One region of the Mycobacterium sp. NPDC003323 genome, then DNA from elsewhere that is predicted to be linked to it. Evidence: predicted binding sites of a transcription regulator. Region 1 holds the regulator's gene; the other holds the start of a gene.
The links. Region 1 encodes LexA, which represses DNA repair genes until DNA is damaged. Its sites were predicted from a motif close to CGAACANNTGTTCG; they were not measured.

Region 1 (7,580 bases):
CCGGTTCGGCAATCTGGCCGGGCGGGCGGCGGCAGTGCTGGTGAGTGCCGGGCTGATGGCCGCGACGGTGCTGCTGGCGCCGCCGGCCGTCGCGACACCGGAAAGCGATGCCGACGCGGCGATCACGGCTGCGTGGGAGACCGCCGGCGGCGGACCGGCCGGTCCACTCGGACCCAAGGACGGCGGCGTCTATCCCGCGGGTGAGGGCTTCGGCCAGAACTTCGCCGGTGGCAAGATCTTCTTCACCCCCGGGACCGGTGCCCACATCATGACCGGCGCCATCTTGGAGAAGTACGAATCTCTCGGCGGGCCCACCGGTGACCTGGGCTTTCCGACCATCGATGAGGGTCCGGGCCGCGCGGCCAACAGCCGGAACGTCACGTTCAATGCCCCGGACAGCCCGGTCATCTTCTGGACACCGGACACCGGTGCCCGGGTGGTCCGCGGTGCGATCAACAGCGCCTGGGACACCCTGGGCGGATCGGCCGGGGTGCTCGGGGTGCCCAGCGAGGACGAGACCACCGACGGCGATGTGGTCAGCCAGAAGTTCACCGGTGGTGAGATCTCCTGGAACCGCAAGACTCGAACCTTCACGACGGTCCCGCCCGAACTGGCGGGTCAACTCGGTGCCGTCGAGGTTCCCTCGGACGCCACCTCGGCCATCGCCGCGGCCCGCCGGGCGGCCGGTGGGGAGCTCGGCCCGCTGGGTGCCGAGGAGGGTGCGCAGTACGCGATCGGTGCCGACGGTGTCGGTCAGAACTACGCCGGCGGCAAGATCTTCTACAGCCCGGCCACCGGTGCCAACGTGGTGACCGGTCAGGTGCTGGCCAAGTACGAGAGTGTCGGCGGGCCGACCGGGGATCTCGGATTTCCCACCGCGAGCGAAGCCGATGGTGGCCTGGCTCCGCAGAGTGCGGTGGTGCCGTTCGCCGCCGAGGACCAGCCGGTCATCTTCTGGACGCCCGATTTCGGTGCCGTCATCGTCCGTGGCGCGATGAATGCGGCATGGCAGAAGCTGGGCGGTGCAACCGGTGAGCTCGGCGCACCCAAGGCGGATCAGACCGAGAACGGCAACATCGTCACCCAGCAGTTCAACGGCGGGTCCATCTCCTGGGACTCGTCCACCAATCAGTTCAGCACCGAGCCGGCCGGCCTGCAATCGCAGTTGACCGGTCTGCAGGTGCCCGGCGCGGAGGCGCCGCAGAACCCGTCGGCCGCACCCGAGGCGGCGTCGGGCGGTGACGGTGACAAGTGGTACACGTGGCGCTGGTGGTGGCTGCTCGGCCTGATCCCGCTGGTCGGCCTGATCGCGGTGATCGCCGTTGCGGTGCTGCGCAATCGGCGCTCCCGCGACGACCGATTCGAGGACTACGACCGGGGTTACGGCGGCTACGAGGACCGCTACGACGGTTATGACGGCTATGACGGTCCCGACGCCCGCCGCGACGCGGAACCCGAGACCGGCGTGCTGCACGACGGTGGTTACGAGCAGCAGAGTGCGCAGAGCCCGTGGGCGCTGGTGCCGCCGGTCGGCGAGACCCCGCCGTATGCCAAGCGTTCGGCCGAGGCCGGTGCCCGTCCCGCCGACGACTTCACCGACGATCTCGGCGAGGATCTCGACGACGACGATCGGGACGATTTCGTCGACGCCGAGTACGTCGACGAGCCCGAATACGGCGACGAGCCCGAATACGGCGCTGAGCCCGAATACGGCGCTGAGCCGGAGCCGGCGGAAGCACCGCAGGAGCCGGTGTTCGACGAGGACGCGGTGGACACCGCGCCCACCCGCATCGAAACGCTGCCGCCGGAGCCGTCGGTACCCGAACTCGACGTCGAGCCGCCGACCGCGGTGGTCGGGGTCCCGCCGCTGCCGTCCTACGAGCCCGAGGTCCCCAGCGGCCGGCACGCGGCGGCGGCACCGGACGACGAGGCCGAAGACGCCGGTTGGACGTCCATGCGGCTGGCCACCACCGACCGCTACCGGGCCCCCGAGGGTTATCCGATCAAGGCGGACACCAAGACGGGTCTGTACTGGGCGCCGGGCAGCCGCGGCTACCGCGATACCGAGGCCGAGATCTGGTTCGCCAGTGAGGAGTTCGCCCGCGCGAACGGTTTCGTGCGGGCCGACTGATCAGACCTTGCGGATCACGGTGACGACCTTGCCGAGCACCACGGCGTCGTTACCGTCGATCGGTTCGAACGCCGGGTTGTGCGGCATCAGCCACACCTGGCCCTTGGTCCGCTTGAAGGTCTTCACGGTGGCCTCGCCGTCGATCATCGCGGCGACGATATCGCCGTTGTCGGCCACGTTCTGCTGACGGACGACGACCCAGTCGCCGTCGCAGATCGCCGCGTCGACCATCGACTCGCCGACCACCTTCAGCAGGAACAGTGAACCCTCGCCGACCAACTCGCGGGGCAGCGGGAAGACATCCTCGACGGCCTCCTCGGCCAGGATCGGTCCGCCCGCGGCGATGCGTCCGAGCACCGGGACGAAGGTCGGCTCCGGCAGTGTGTCGGAGCCCGCGACGTCGGTCGCGACGATCGGCGTCACGGTGTCGTCGGCGCCGCGGACGTCCACCGCGCGTGGGCGATTGGGATCGCGCCGCAGATAGCCCTTGCGTTCCAGGGTGCGCAGCTGGTGGGCGACCGACGAGGTGGACGTGAGTCCGACGGCGTCGCCGATCTCCCGGATGCTCGGTGGATAGCCACGGGTGGTCACCGAGGTGCGGATGACCTCGAGAATGGTGCGCTGACGCTCGGTCAGGCCGGAGCGTGCCTCAGGGGTGTCGCTGCTGTCGCTCATGGGGCTGAATGTAGTCGCCGCCGCACCGATAATCAAACATGTGTTCGAGGCGTGTCGCGTGTCTTCATCGGCGTCGCGGGATCCCGGTCGACCACAGCGCCCAGGCGATCAGCACCGGCTGGAAGAACAACCGGACCAGGCGCTTGGTGTCGGTGTCGAGGCCGAAACCGTCGGCATGGTTGAGGTACTGCGCGATGTTGCCCGGGAAGATCAGCACGAAGAACGCCGCCAGCAGCCGGCCGACCAGGACGCGGTCGCGTCGCAGCAGGGCCAGGCCGACGCCGAGGGTGATCTCGACGCCACCGGAGGCCATCACGACACCGTCGGCATCCATCGGAACCCACTTCGGCACCTGAGCCTGAAACTCTTCACGGGCCCAGAACAGGTGGCTGAGGCCGGCGAAGATCATCGCGCCGGCAAGCGTCAGGCGGGCGATGCTGCGCGCGCGGGTGGTGGGCGGCGGTGCGGGCACCTCACTCATCGGGCACCGGGCAGGTTGTAGGCGAAGGACTTCTGCTGGCGCTGCTTCATCTTCTCCAGGCACTCGTGATGCTTGCGGGCGTGATAGGCCAGCGGGAAATAGGTCAGCCGATCCGGCAGGATCCGGTAGGCCGTGCGGATGACGGTGTAGATGCGCTGCAGTTCACGCTCTTCGGCCGTGCTCCAGGTGACGCCGAGCTTCGCGCGCAACCGCGGATCGAGCAGCCCCACCACCGAGAGGTAATTCAGCCGCAGCCCGGGGCGCAGGATCCGGCGCGCCAGCGGGCGCAGGAGCGCGGGCACCGATGGCGGCAGGTCGACCTTGCCGGTCTTCATCTCGCCGATCAGTTGCAGTGCCTGCGGGGTGGCTTCCAGCCTGTCGATCCAGGACTCGAAGTAGGCATCCATCTCGGCCGGGGTCTGCGGGTAGTCGCGCATCGGCACGTGCAACAGCCGGGCCAGTCGGCGGTTGTCGCGTAGCAACTCGGCCTTCTCGTCGGCGGTGAACTCACGCCCCACCAGCAGCCGGCCGCCCTGGGCCGTGACGATGTAGCCGGTGGCGATCACCCACTGATAGGACTGCGGGTTCAGTGCGCTGATCTGCTTGCCGTCGGCGGCGCTGCGCATGGTGATCGGCTGGTGCATGGCGCGCACCCGGTTGCCCTCGGCGACGGCCTCGGTGCCGCCGTAGGTCCACCGCAGCACCGAGTCGACGGAGCGGATCGCGCGGCCACCCGGGTCGCCGTGGAAGGCCGCCGAGTAGCGGCCGGTGATCTCGGCGATCACCGGCTCCATGGCCTGCATCATGAACGCCGCCCCGTCGACGATGAGAAACGTCCAGCGCCCGGTGTGCTCGGCGGTCAGTGAGTCCAGCGGGACCAGCTCGGGCCGGCCGGCGTCTTCGGCATCGTGAACGGGTAGATCCGTGGTGGCAGTCATGACTGCGCGCACCTCCTCAAGGCTTGGGGCAGCGACGCTAATATGACCTATCGGTCGCATTCAAGTCGCGTTAGGAGGCTGCATTGGCTGCCGATAAAAGCACGTCACGGCATCGAAAGGCACCGAAGCAGGAGCGTTCGAGGGAGATGGTCGCAAAAATTGTGGACACTGCCGCGACCCTGTTGCGCAAGACCGGCCCCGAGCAGCTGACCACCAATGCCATCGCCGAGCGGGCCGGTGTCAGCAAGGGGTCGATCTATCAGTACTTCGCCAACAAGGAGGAGATCATCAACGCGGCCATCGAGAAACTGGCCGCCGAGCAGGCGCCCGCGATCGAGGACATGCTGCGCGCGGTCACCATGGCCGAACCGGAGGCCGCCATGGAGTCCTCGATCGACATCCTGATCGACTTCACGATCGCGAACCGGAGGTTGATCCGCTATCTCGCCGAGCGGCCCGATCATGTCCGCACGTTCGACAACATCTCCGGACTGAACGCGACCCTGCTCGCGATGGCGACGCTGCACATGGGGTACTACCGCGACCGGTACCGCAACGAGCTCAGCGCGCGGGCCCTGGCGTGGCTGTTCTACAACATGGCGGTGGCGACCACGCTGCGCTATATCGAGAGCGATGATCCGATCAGCCTCGATGAACTGCGCCGAGGCCTGAAATTCGCCTCCACCGGCCTGTTGGCCGGCGCCTCGGGCTGAGGCGCCCGGACTTGTCGGTGGTCGCCGCTATCGTTCGCTAACAGTTCGATCACGTGTTCTATCCATCGAACACATGATCGACTATCGTTCGAACATAGAAGCGAACACCAGCCACGAGGAGGCAGGCACATGACGATTCTGGAAGCGCGGAGCGACGTGCGTGACCATCGCGACCGACTGGACGCCGGCGCCGTCCGGCGCCGGGAACTCCAGCACCGGCCGTCATCGGCGGCCGAGGTGTGGCCGCTGCCGCGTGACGTGGTGGTCCGCCGCCGGCGCCCGCAGACCCGCCGGCCCGGGGGTGCCTCGCTCGGGTACCGGGGGACCGGCGTGCTGATGTCGCGGGCATCGCACCGCAGCCGGCCGATCACCCCGGCGGTCACGGTGCTGCTGGCGCTGCTGGCCGGCGGTATCACCCTGTGGCTGGGGCTGGTGGCACAGGTGGGCGCACCCGCGTCCGACCAGCCGATCGAGATGCCGACCCGGTTGTCGGTCGTCGAGGTCCAGGCCGGGGAGACACTGCACAGCATCGCCGAGCGCGTCGCCCCGGATGTGCCCGCCGACTCGGTGATGGAGCGCATCCGCGAACTCAACAAGCTCGATTCCGGCGCCGTGCGTGCCGGGCAGACCCTGATCGCGCCGATCGGCTGATCCGACGTGCGACGGTCGCCGGCCATGCAGGTACGCTCGGAAGCGTCAAATACGGTCCGATTGTGGTGCGGCAAAGGAGCAGTGATGCACTGTCCGTTCTGTCGTCATCCCGATTCGCGAGTCGTCGACTCCCGCGAAACCGATGAGGGCCAGGCGATCCGCCGTCGGCGCTCGTGCCCGGAATGTGGTCGGCGGTTCACCACCGTGGAGACCGCGGTGCTCGCGGTCGTCAAGCGCAGCGGCGTCACCGAACCGTTCAGTCGCGAGAAGGTCATCAGGGGCGTGCGACGCGCATGCCAGGGGCGTCAGGTCGATGACGATGCCCTCAACCTGCTCGCGCAGCAGGTGGAGGACGCGGTGCGAGCCGCGGGCTCGCCGGAGATTCCCAGTAACGAAGTCGGACTGGCCATCCTGGGTCCGCTGCGCGACCTCGACGAGGTCGCCTACCTACGGTTCGCCTCGGTGTACCGGTCGTTTTCCTCGGCCGACGACTTCGAACGCGAGATCGAGGCGCTGCGCGCCCATCGCGTGAGCACCTCGGGCTGAATCACTCAGTCGAGCCGACGTGAGTCCTCGGCCACGACCCGTCCGGCCACCTTCACCCAACCCGTGGGGTCCCACCAGGTACGGATCTCCGAGCCCTTGCCCTGGGTGATCAGCAGATCCCGGCTCAGATAATCGGTCATCCGCACCGCGGCGGCTCCCGTAGCCTCATCCTCGACAATTCCCAGGTGCGGGGCGAACATTCGCGAACGCAGAGCGCCCGCCTCCCGGTCGGTCCACGCCCACACGTAGTGCTCGACATCATCGCCGTAGTCGGCCGGGTCGGCCGCCGAAACCTGCTCGGCCGAATCGACATCGTAGATGGCGAGTTCGGGCGCCCAATCCGAGCGGGCGCTGATCGCGGTGAACTCGTCGTCGACATAGTCGACCTGCACCAGGCCCGCCGGCACCTGCAAAGTGCGCACCGGCAGTCCGCGCTGCTTCAGCCACCACGAAGTTCCGACGGTCGGGTGCCCGGCGAACGGCAGCTCGGTCGTCGGAGTGAAGATCCGCACATGCGCGCTGGCCGCGCCGGACTCCGGCACATCGATGAATACGGTTTCGCTGTAACCCAGTTCGGCCGCGATCCGCTGTCGGTCCGCGGGATCGACCGTCGCGGCGTCGATCACGCCGAGCGGGTTCCCGAACTCGCCCCGGGCATTGGTGAATACGCGTAAGACATCAACATCGACGGCCATGCCACGATCCTAATCTCGTCCTCGGCTCACGTGGCACTGCGCTCGTCGGCGCCCATCGCATCCAGGACGGCGACCCGGGTGTCCAGTGGGCCGGTGATGGCGCGTTCACTGATGCCGGCGCGCAGCAGTTCACGCAGCAGCTCGTGGTCGTACTCGGATGGCTGGGTGCTGTCGATGAACGCACCGACGATGTCGACGAACCGTTCGGGGTCGTCGTGAAACGGGAAATGTCCTGAGCCCTCGAAGATCTCAAGGGCAGAACCCGGCATGGCCGCGTGCGCCAGCCAGGCGTGGCTGACCGGGATCACCGAATCCTGTCGGCCCCAGATCAACTGCACGGGAACGGATTCGGTCAGATAACAGCGATCCAGCATGGTGACCACCTGGCCGCGCCAGTCCACCACCGCGCGCAGCGTCCTGGCAAACGCCGACGATGCCGTCGGCTCCGGCAGATCGGCCAGCACCCGCAGCATGTCGGGTAGGTCGCGGCCCACTCCGGTGGACCCGAACACCGTGCCGCCCAGGCGTCCGAGCGCCTGCAGTGCGGGAAGCACCAAGGGCAACCGCAGCAGCGCCAGCGACTCGCTGACCCCGGGAAGCGCCGCGATCCGCAGCACGGCGTTGACATCCTTGGTCACCCCGCCGGCACCGACGAGCACCAGCCGATCGACGAATTGCGGGAACTGGTAGGCGAACTGCATCGCGACCCCGCCCCCGAGCGAATGGCCGATGACGGTCACCCGGTCGATG
Region 2 (7,580 bases), 770 kb from region 1:
CGCCATCCTGCGCAAGACACCGATGGTGTTCGGGCACGAGGGTGCCGGCACCGTCGTGGCCGTCGGCCCGCAGGCCCGGCATTCGGTCGGTGATCAGGTGGTCCTGACCTTCGCCAGCTGCGGTGCGTGCGGCAACTGCGTGAAGGACCGGCCCGCGTACTGCGACCAATCGACCAACCTCAACATGCGCGGCGGTCGCCGCGATGAGACCAGCGCGCTGCGGCTGGACGGCGCACCGATCACCGGTGGCTTCTTCGGGCAGTCCAGTTTCGCCACCTATGCGATGGCCGGCAGCCGCAATGCCGTCGCGCTGCCCGCCGGCATGGATGCCGCATTGGCCGCGCCGCTGGGGTGCAGCGTGCAGACCGGGGTCGGTGCGGTGCTCAACGTCATCGGCCCGGCCGACAGCATCGCGGTTTTCGGCGCCGGGGCGGTCGGACTGTCGGCGATCATGGGCGCGCGGATCGCCGGCACCGGCACCATCATCGCGGTCGACCCGATCGCCGAACGCCGGGAACTGGCCGCCGGACTCGGCGCCACCGCCACGCTGGACCCGACCACCACCGATGCCGCGGCCGAGATCATGGCGCTGACCGGCGGAGTGGCCGGCGCGGTGGACACCACGGCGCGCCCGGATGTGATCACCGCGGCGGTGGGGGTGCTGGCCGCGCGCGGCACGCTGGCGCTGCTGGGGTTGGGCGCGCCGAATGCCGAGCTTCCGGTTACGCTGATCATGGCCAAGGGACTGACGGTGCGCGGTGTCGTCGAGGGGGACAGCGATCCGCAGGTGTTCATCCCGCAGTTGGCGCAGCTGTACCGGGACGGGCGGCTGCCGCTGGACCGGCTGGTCAGCACCTTCGCCTTCGGCGATTTCGCCCACGCGTGGACCGCGGCGAAATCCGGTGCGGTGATCAAGCCCGTGCTCGTCACCGGCGGTTAAGCTGCCGTTTCAGGCAACGACGCCGATGATTGGAGCCGCAGTGACGCTGCCCGCGATTCCCGACGGACGACCCGTGGAGGTGCGCTCGACCGACGGCACCCGCCTGCACGCCCAGGTCTTCGGACCCGAGGACGGGTACCCGATCGTGCTGGCCCACGGCATCACCTGCGCCATCGAGGTGTGGGCTCACCAGATCGCCGACCTGGCCGGTGATTACCGCGTCATCGCCTACGACCACCGCGGGCACGGCCGCAGCGAGACACCGCGCAGCCGCCACGGATACAGCCTCAACCACCTGGCCGCCGACCTGGACGCGGTCCTGGACGCGACGCTGGCGCCGGGGGAGCGCGCGGTGATCGGCGGGCACTCGATGGGCGGTATCGCCATCACCTCGTGGTCGCAGCGCTATCCGCATCGCGTCACCCGCTGCGCCGACGCGGTTGCGCTGATCAACACCAGCACCGGTGACCTGCTACGCGATGTGCAGCTGGCCCGGGTGCCCGCCGCGCTGGCCGCCACCCGCATCCGGACCGCGGGCTCGCTGCTGAAGACGTTCGGTGCGAGCCCGGTGCCCAAGCTGGCCGACCGCGCCAACAAGCGATTCGTCGGCTACCTGGCCGTCGGTGCCGACGCCGATCCCCAGGTGAGCGAGTTGGTCTACCGGCTGTTCGCCACCACGCCGGCCGCCGGCCGCGGCGGATGGGCCCGGGTGCTGGTCGACGGCCTTGGGCCCAAACACATCTCGCTGCAGAACCTGTCGGTGCCGACGCTGGTGATCGGCAGCACCAAGGATCGGTTGCTGCCGATCAACGCCTCGCGGCACATCGCCGAGCACGCACCCAATCTGGCCGACTTCGTCGAGCTGGCCGGCGGGCACTGCGCCATCCTGGAGCGGCCGGCCGAGGTCAACCAGCGGCTGCGCGCACTCGCCGAATCCGTGGTGCGGCAACGCCTCACGTCCTGAGGTAGGCACTCACCTCGCCGGCCGCGCGCCGGCCCGAACGCACCGCGCCGTCCAGGAATCCGGTCCATTCGTCGGCGGTTTCGGTGCCGGCCCAGAAGATTCCGTCGATCGGCGTGCGCAGATGTCGGCCGTAGGTGGTCCACGACCCCGGCGGTACGGCCGCCGTCGGCCCGCCGGGGGCGAATTGTTCGGCGCTCCAACAGTGATCGAGATAGTCGATGGGATGGGCGGCAGCCTTGCCGAACAGGGTGGTGAAGCACTGCACGGCCTGTTCGCGACGGGCGGCCGGGGACAGTACGTCGAAGGTTCGTGCTGCCGCGAATCCCAACAGGATTCCGGGCCCGTCGTCGTCGGGGCTGACATCGAAGGTGATGAACACCGGACCCTCATCCGACAGTGCCTCGCCCGAGCAGCCGCCGGCGCGCCAGAACGGTTTCTCGTAGGCGACGTAGGCCTTGCTGAGATTTCCCTGCGGCCAGTGCGCGGGCAGTTCGGCGTGGCCGTCCGGCAGCGCGGGCTCGAAGGTGATCTCGCCGCGATGCTGTGGCGGGATGGCCAACACCACCGCCGACGCGGTGTACCGGCCGGCGGCCGATTCCACCGTGTAGCCGTCGTCGGTGCGGATGATGCGCTGCACCGGCGCGCCGGTGATCACCTTCGCGCCTAGTTCGTCGGCCATCCGCTGCGCGATCGGCTGGGTGCCCGCCGGGAAGCGGTCCTGTTGGGCTCCACCCTTGACGTCGAGCATCCGGCCCAGTCCGCCCGCGGCCTTGACATAGCGCACCGCGTGCAGCATCGAGACCTCGTCGGGCTCACACCCCCAGGTCACCCGCGACATGATGGCCATCAGATTGCGGGTGGACGCGCTGGCGTGCACGGCGCGCAGCCAGCCCTCCAGGCTTTTCTGGTCGAGTCGCGGGGCCGCATCGGCCGACCAGGCGTCGGTGACCGGGATCAGCCGTGAGAGTCGGTCGAACCGCCACTGGATGCGGGACACGTCGAGCAGTTCGATCAGCGACAACTTCGGGATGGTGCTGCGGTAGGACCGCACCTTGCCGTGCCAGCGGATGAGGTTCTTGCCGCGGCTGTAGGTCGGGACGGTGGGGCAGCCCAGTTCGGCGGCCAGCGCCAGCACGGCGTCCTGGGTGGGCCCGACGAAGGTGGCGCCCAGATCGACCGGCACCCCGGCGATCGTCGCGGTGTGGGAGCGGCCCCCGACCCGGTCACGACCCTCGAGCACGAGCACGTCGTGCCCGTTACGTGTCAGTTCGCGCGCTGCCGTCAGCCCCGCGAATCCGGCCCCCACCACGATCACATCGGTCACACCCCCAGTGTGCCGCCTCGCGGCGCGCCTGGATGCGCTCTGGGGGTCTTGGCGTGGGAATCACTGATTGTTCGCCGCCGGGCACGCCGATCATTTCCATCGCCGTGGTTGTCGCTAGGAAGCAGGTCGGCTGACGGTCGGTCTCCTTGCCGCCTGGCGAGCGACAATCCAGCGACGCGAATTTCTCTGGCCCCGTTGGCATCTCGCGTCACATTGTGACCGGTTTTGTCGGTGGTCGCACGTATGTTCGGGTCATGAAGTCGGATGTGGTGCAGTCCCGGGACGCGGTAGCCGCCGCGGTCGGTGATCGTGCCGCGTCGGTGAAGGCGTTGTTGGATGCTGATTTCTCGGTGTTCGACACCGCGGAGTTGTTGGCGTTGCAGTCCGAGCGTGAGGAACGCGCCCGCCAGGATGAGGCGGTCGATCACCGGATTCTGGCGGCGTTGATGGCGCGGGCGAGCGCGCATGAGATCGGCGGCAAGAACTGGGCCGATGTGCTGGGCACCCGGATGCGGCTGTCCGGGCGCGAGGCCGCGCGCCGGGTGCGCCGCGCCGAAGAACTGGCTCCTAGGCAGTCGATCACCGGGCAGACGCTGGAGCCGGCGTTGGGGTTGTGCGCGCAGGCGTTGGCGCAGGGGGCTATCGGTGAGGGGCATGTGGCGGTGATCGCCGAGGCGGTGCGGTTGGCGGCCAAGTATGTCGATGCCGCCGAGTGTGCGGAGTTGGAGGCCATCCTGGTGCCGCTGGCCCGGGCCAGTGTTCCTGAGACGGTGCACGCGACCGCGGTGTCCGCGTTGTATCTGATGAATCAGAATGGCTGCGGCCCCGATATCGTGCGCCACAAGCGCGGTATCAGCATCGGTCAGCAGGATGCCGACGGGTTGACCCGGATCACCGGCTGGGTGGATCCGGAGCTGGCGGCCTATCTGGGTACGGTGAATGACACCTGGGCCCGTCCCGGGGTCAACAATCCCGAGGACCCGGACTCACCGGCCAACCCCGAGCCGGAGCCCGAGGCTGAAGCCGACGAGCCGGCAGCGCCGGGCACCGAACCGGAAGCGCCGGAAGCCGAGCCGCGGGACCCACAGCAGGATCCGGCGTCGGTGTGGGAGCAGCTACCGCTGCCCACCACCTTCGATGAGCTGGCCGAGCGGATCGACGCGGTCGAGGCCGCCGCCGCAGCCGCAGCCACCCCGGCGCCGTCGCTGCCCCCGCTGACCGGGCCCGCCTACCGCGACACCCGCACCCAAGCCCAGCGCCAACACGACGCACTCAAAGCCGTGCTGCGCGAGATCCTGGCCTCGGGGCGCCTGGGCCAGCACAACGGGCTCCCCGTGACGGTGGTGGTGTCCACCACGCTGGGTGAGTTGGAGTCCGGGGCCGGGATCGCGGTCACCGGGACCGGCACCTTGATGCCGATGCCGGACCTGATTCGCCTGGCCGAGCATGCCCATCACTATTTGGTGGTGTATCGACAACACACCGCCGAACCGCTCTACATGGGCCGCACCAAACGCCTGGCCACCAAGGCCCAGCGCCTGCTGCTGTACAACCGCGACCGCGGCTGCACCCGGCCGGGCTGTACGAAATGTGCCAACCATTGCCAGGCCCATCACGCCGACCCCAGCTGGGCTAACGGCGGGCTCACCGACGCGGACACCCTCGGACTGGGCTGCGGGCCTGACAACCAACTCGCCGAACTGGGCTGGACCACCCGCATCGACCCCACCACCGGACGCGTGCACTGGCACCCACCACCGTTGATGGACACCGGCCAAGACACCATCAACCACCACTTCCACCCCGAAGAACTGCTCCCCAGACAAGAAACTCAAGGACTGAGCGATGGCGATCCGGGAGAGTCGGACGTCGAGTGATGGCGCCGCGGCGCGTACACGCGCCAAACCGAGTTTCGTTCCACAAGTCACGTTAGTGTGTGGCCCTGTGAAGGTGATGACCGCGCTGTATGGACCGTCCGGAGCCGTCGAGCGAGCACAAGAACTGCGTGATGCCGGTGCCAGCGGTGTCTTCACGTTCGAGGGCCCGCACGATGTGTTCACCCCGCTGACCCTGGCCTCGACGGTCGAAGGCCTGGACCTGATGACGAACGTGGCGATCGCGTTCCCGCGCAACCCGATTCATCTGGCCCATCAGGCGATCGATCACCAGATCCTCACCAAGGGCCGATTCACCCTAGGGCTGGGCACCCAGATCCGCACCCAGATCGAGAAGCGGTTCGGCGCCGACTTCGACCGCCCGGTGGCGCGGATGACCGAACTGGTGGCCGCGCTGCGCGCCATCTTCGACACCTGGTCGACGGGGCAGCGGCTCGACTTCCGCGGCGAGTTCTACCGGCACACGCTGATGACGCCGACGTTCACCCCGCGCGACAACCCGTACGGTCCGCCGCCGATCTACGTCGGTGCGCTGGGCCCCCGGCTGACCAAGGCCACCGCCGCGCATGCCGACGGCCTGCTGGTGATGCCCTTCGGCAACAAGAAATTCCTGCACGAGGTCACCATGGCCGCCGTCGACGAGGGACTGGCCGCGGCCGGACGGAATCGGTCCGACCTGGCAATCGTCCCGGAGATCATCGTCTCGGTGGGCGAGAACGACGAGGCACATGCCGCCACCCGCCAGCTGTTGGCCTTCTACGGGTCGACCCCGGCCTATCGTCCGGTATTGGACATCCATGGCTGGGGGGAGCTGCAGCCCCAGCTCAACGCGCTGTCCAAGCAGGGCCGATGGGCCGACATGGGCGCACTGATCGACGACGACGTGCTGCACACCATCGCCGCCTGCGGCACCCCGGCGCAGATCGCCGCGCACATCCGCGACCGGGTCGCGGGCATCTCCGACAAGATCTGCATCTATCAACCCGGACCGATCGCGGCCGACTCTTTGGCCCAGATCGTTGACGCGCTGCGCACCTGAGGTCCTATGGTGGTTGGTACGGGGCAGGACCACGAGGAGGTTGTCCGATGGCCGAGCGAAACGAGGCTGCCGAACCCGAGTTCAGCGACGTCCTGATCATCGGGGCGGGCATCTCGGGGATCAACGCGGCCTACCGCATCACCGAGCGCAACCCGCAGCTGAACTACACCATCCTGGAGCGGCGCGAACGCATCGGCGGCACCTGGGACCTGTTCCGCTACCCGGGCATTCGCTCCGACAGCGACATCTTCACCCTGAGTTTCCCCTACGAGCCGTGGACGGGGCGGGCGCATGTCGCCGAGGGTGCCGATATCCGCGAGTACCTGACGGCGACGGCCCACAAGTACGGAATCGACCGGCACATCCGGTTCCGGACCACCGTGTCCTCGGTGAACTGGGACTCCTCGACCGACACCTGGACGGTGCAGGCCGAGTCCGACGGAGTGGCGACCACCCACCGGTGCCGGTTCGTGTTCTTCGGCACCGGCTATTACAACTACGACGAGCCCTACACCCCGGCCTTCCCCGGCATCGAGAACTTCGGCGGGACCGTCGTGCACCCGCAGTTCTGGCCCGAGGACCTCGACTACACCGGCAAGCGCATCGTGGTGATCGGCAGCGGTGCCACCGCCATCAGCCTGGTACCCGCGCTGGCCGAGAAGGCCGGCCACGTGACGATGCTGCAACGCTCGCCGACCTACATGATGTCGATGCCCGCGGTACCCAAACCCACCGAGGCGGTCCGGAAGATCCTGCCGCGCAGGATCTCTCACCAAGTGGTGCGGTTCCGCAACGCGTGGATGCACTATCTGTACTACATGTTCTTCCGCACCCTGCCGAATGCGGGGCGCAAGCTCATCCGCCGCGCCACCATCGGTGCGCTGCCCGCCGGCTATCCGGTCGACGTGCACTTCAAGCCCCGGTACAACCCGTGGGATCAGCGGATGTGCCTGGTGCTCGACGGCGACCTGTTCGAGGACATCAGCGCGGGCCGTGCCGAGGTGGTCACCGACCACATCGACCACATCGACGCCGAGGGCATCGCACTGCAATCGGGGCAGCGCATCGACGCCGACATCATCGTCACCGCCACGGGCCTGCAACTACAGGCCTTGGGCGGAATCGAAATCACCGTCGACGGCGCCCGCGTCGATCCCACCGACCGGTTCGTCTACAAGGAGTGCCTGCTCGAGGACGTGCCGAACATGGCCTGGTGCATCGGCTACACCAACGCGTCCTGGACGCTGCGGGCCGACATGACGGCGCGCGCGGTGGCCAAGTTGTTGGCATACATGCAATCTCACGGCTACACACACGCCTACCCGCATCTGGGTTCGGTGGTCATGCCCGAGAAGCCGACCTTCGACCTGGACGCCGGCTACGTCAAGCGCGCGCTGCACGCGTTGCCGAAGTCGGGC

Region 2: the regulator LexA is predicted to act here: its motif matches at 3,465-3,478, upstream of ACWDUN_RS00110 (DUF222 domain-containing protein).

What each region holds. Positions count from the first base shown of each region.
Region 1 is NZ_JBSFSB010000001.1:796,552-804,131, forward strand. Features, by position in the region: gene ACWDUN_RS03570 (sunset domain-containing protein) at 1-2,131, shown strand, start outside; gene lexA (transcriptional repressor LexA) at 2,132-2,806, opposite strand; gene ACWDUN_RS03580 (DoxX family protein) at 2,871-3,287, opposite strand; gene ACWDUN_RS03585 (oxygenase MpaB family protein) at 3,284-4,225, opposite strand; gene ACWDUN_RS03590 (TetR/AcrR family transcriptional regulator) at 4,372-4,938, shown strand; gene ACWDUN_RS03595 (LysM peptidoglycan-binding domain-containing protein) at 5,068-5,589, shown strand; gene nrdR (transcriptional regulator NrdR) at 5,674-6,135, shown strand; gene ACWDUN_RS03605 (PhzF family phenazine biosynthesis protein) at 6,141-6,830, opposite strand; gene ACWDUN_RS03610 (alpha/beta fold hydrolase) at 6,857-7,580, opposite strand, start outside.
Region 2 is NZ_JBSFSB010000001.1:23,210-30,789, forward strand. Features, by position in the region: gene ACWDUN_RS00095 (NAD(P)-dependent alcohol dehydrogenase) at 1-940, shown strand, start outside; gene ACWDUN_RS00100 (alpha/beta fold hydrolase) at 966-1,904, shown strand; gene ACWDUN_RS00105 (flavin monoamine oxidase family protein) at 1,894-3,228, opposite strand; gene ACWDUN_RS00110 (DUF222 domain-containing protein) at 3,483-5,105, shown strand; gene ACWDUN_RS00115 (TIGR03617 family F420-dependent LLM class oxidoreductase) at 5,182-6,162, shown strand; gene ACWDUN_RS00120 (flavin-containing monooxygenase) at 6,210-7,580, shown strand, end outside.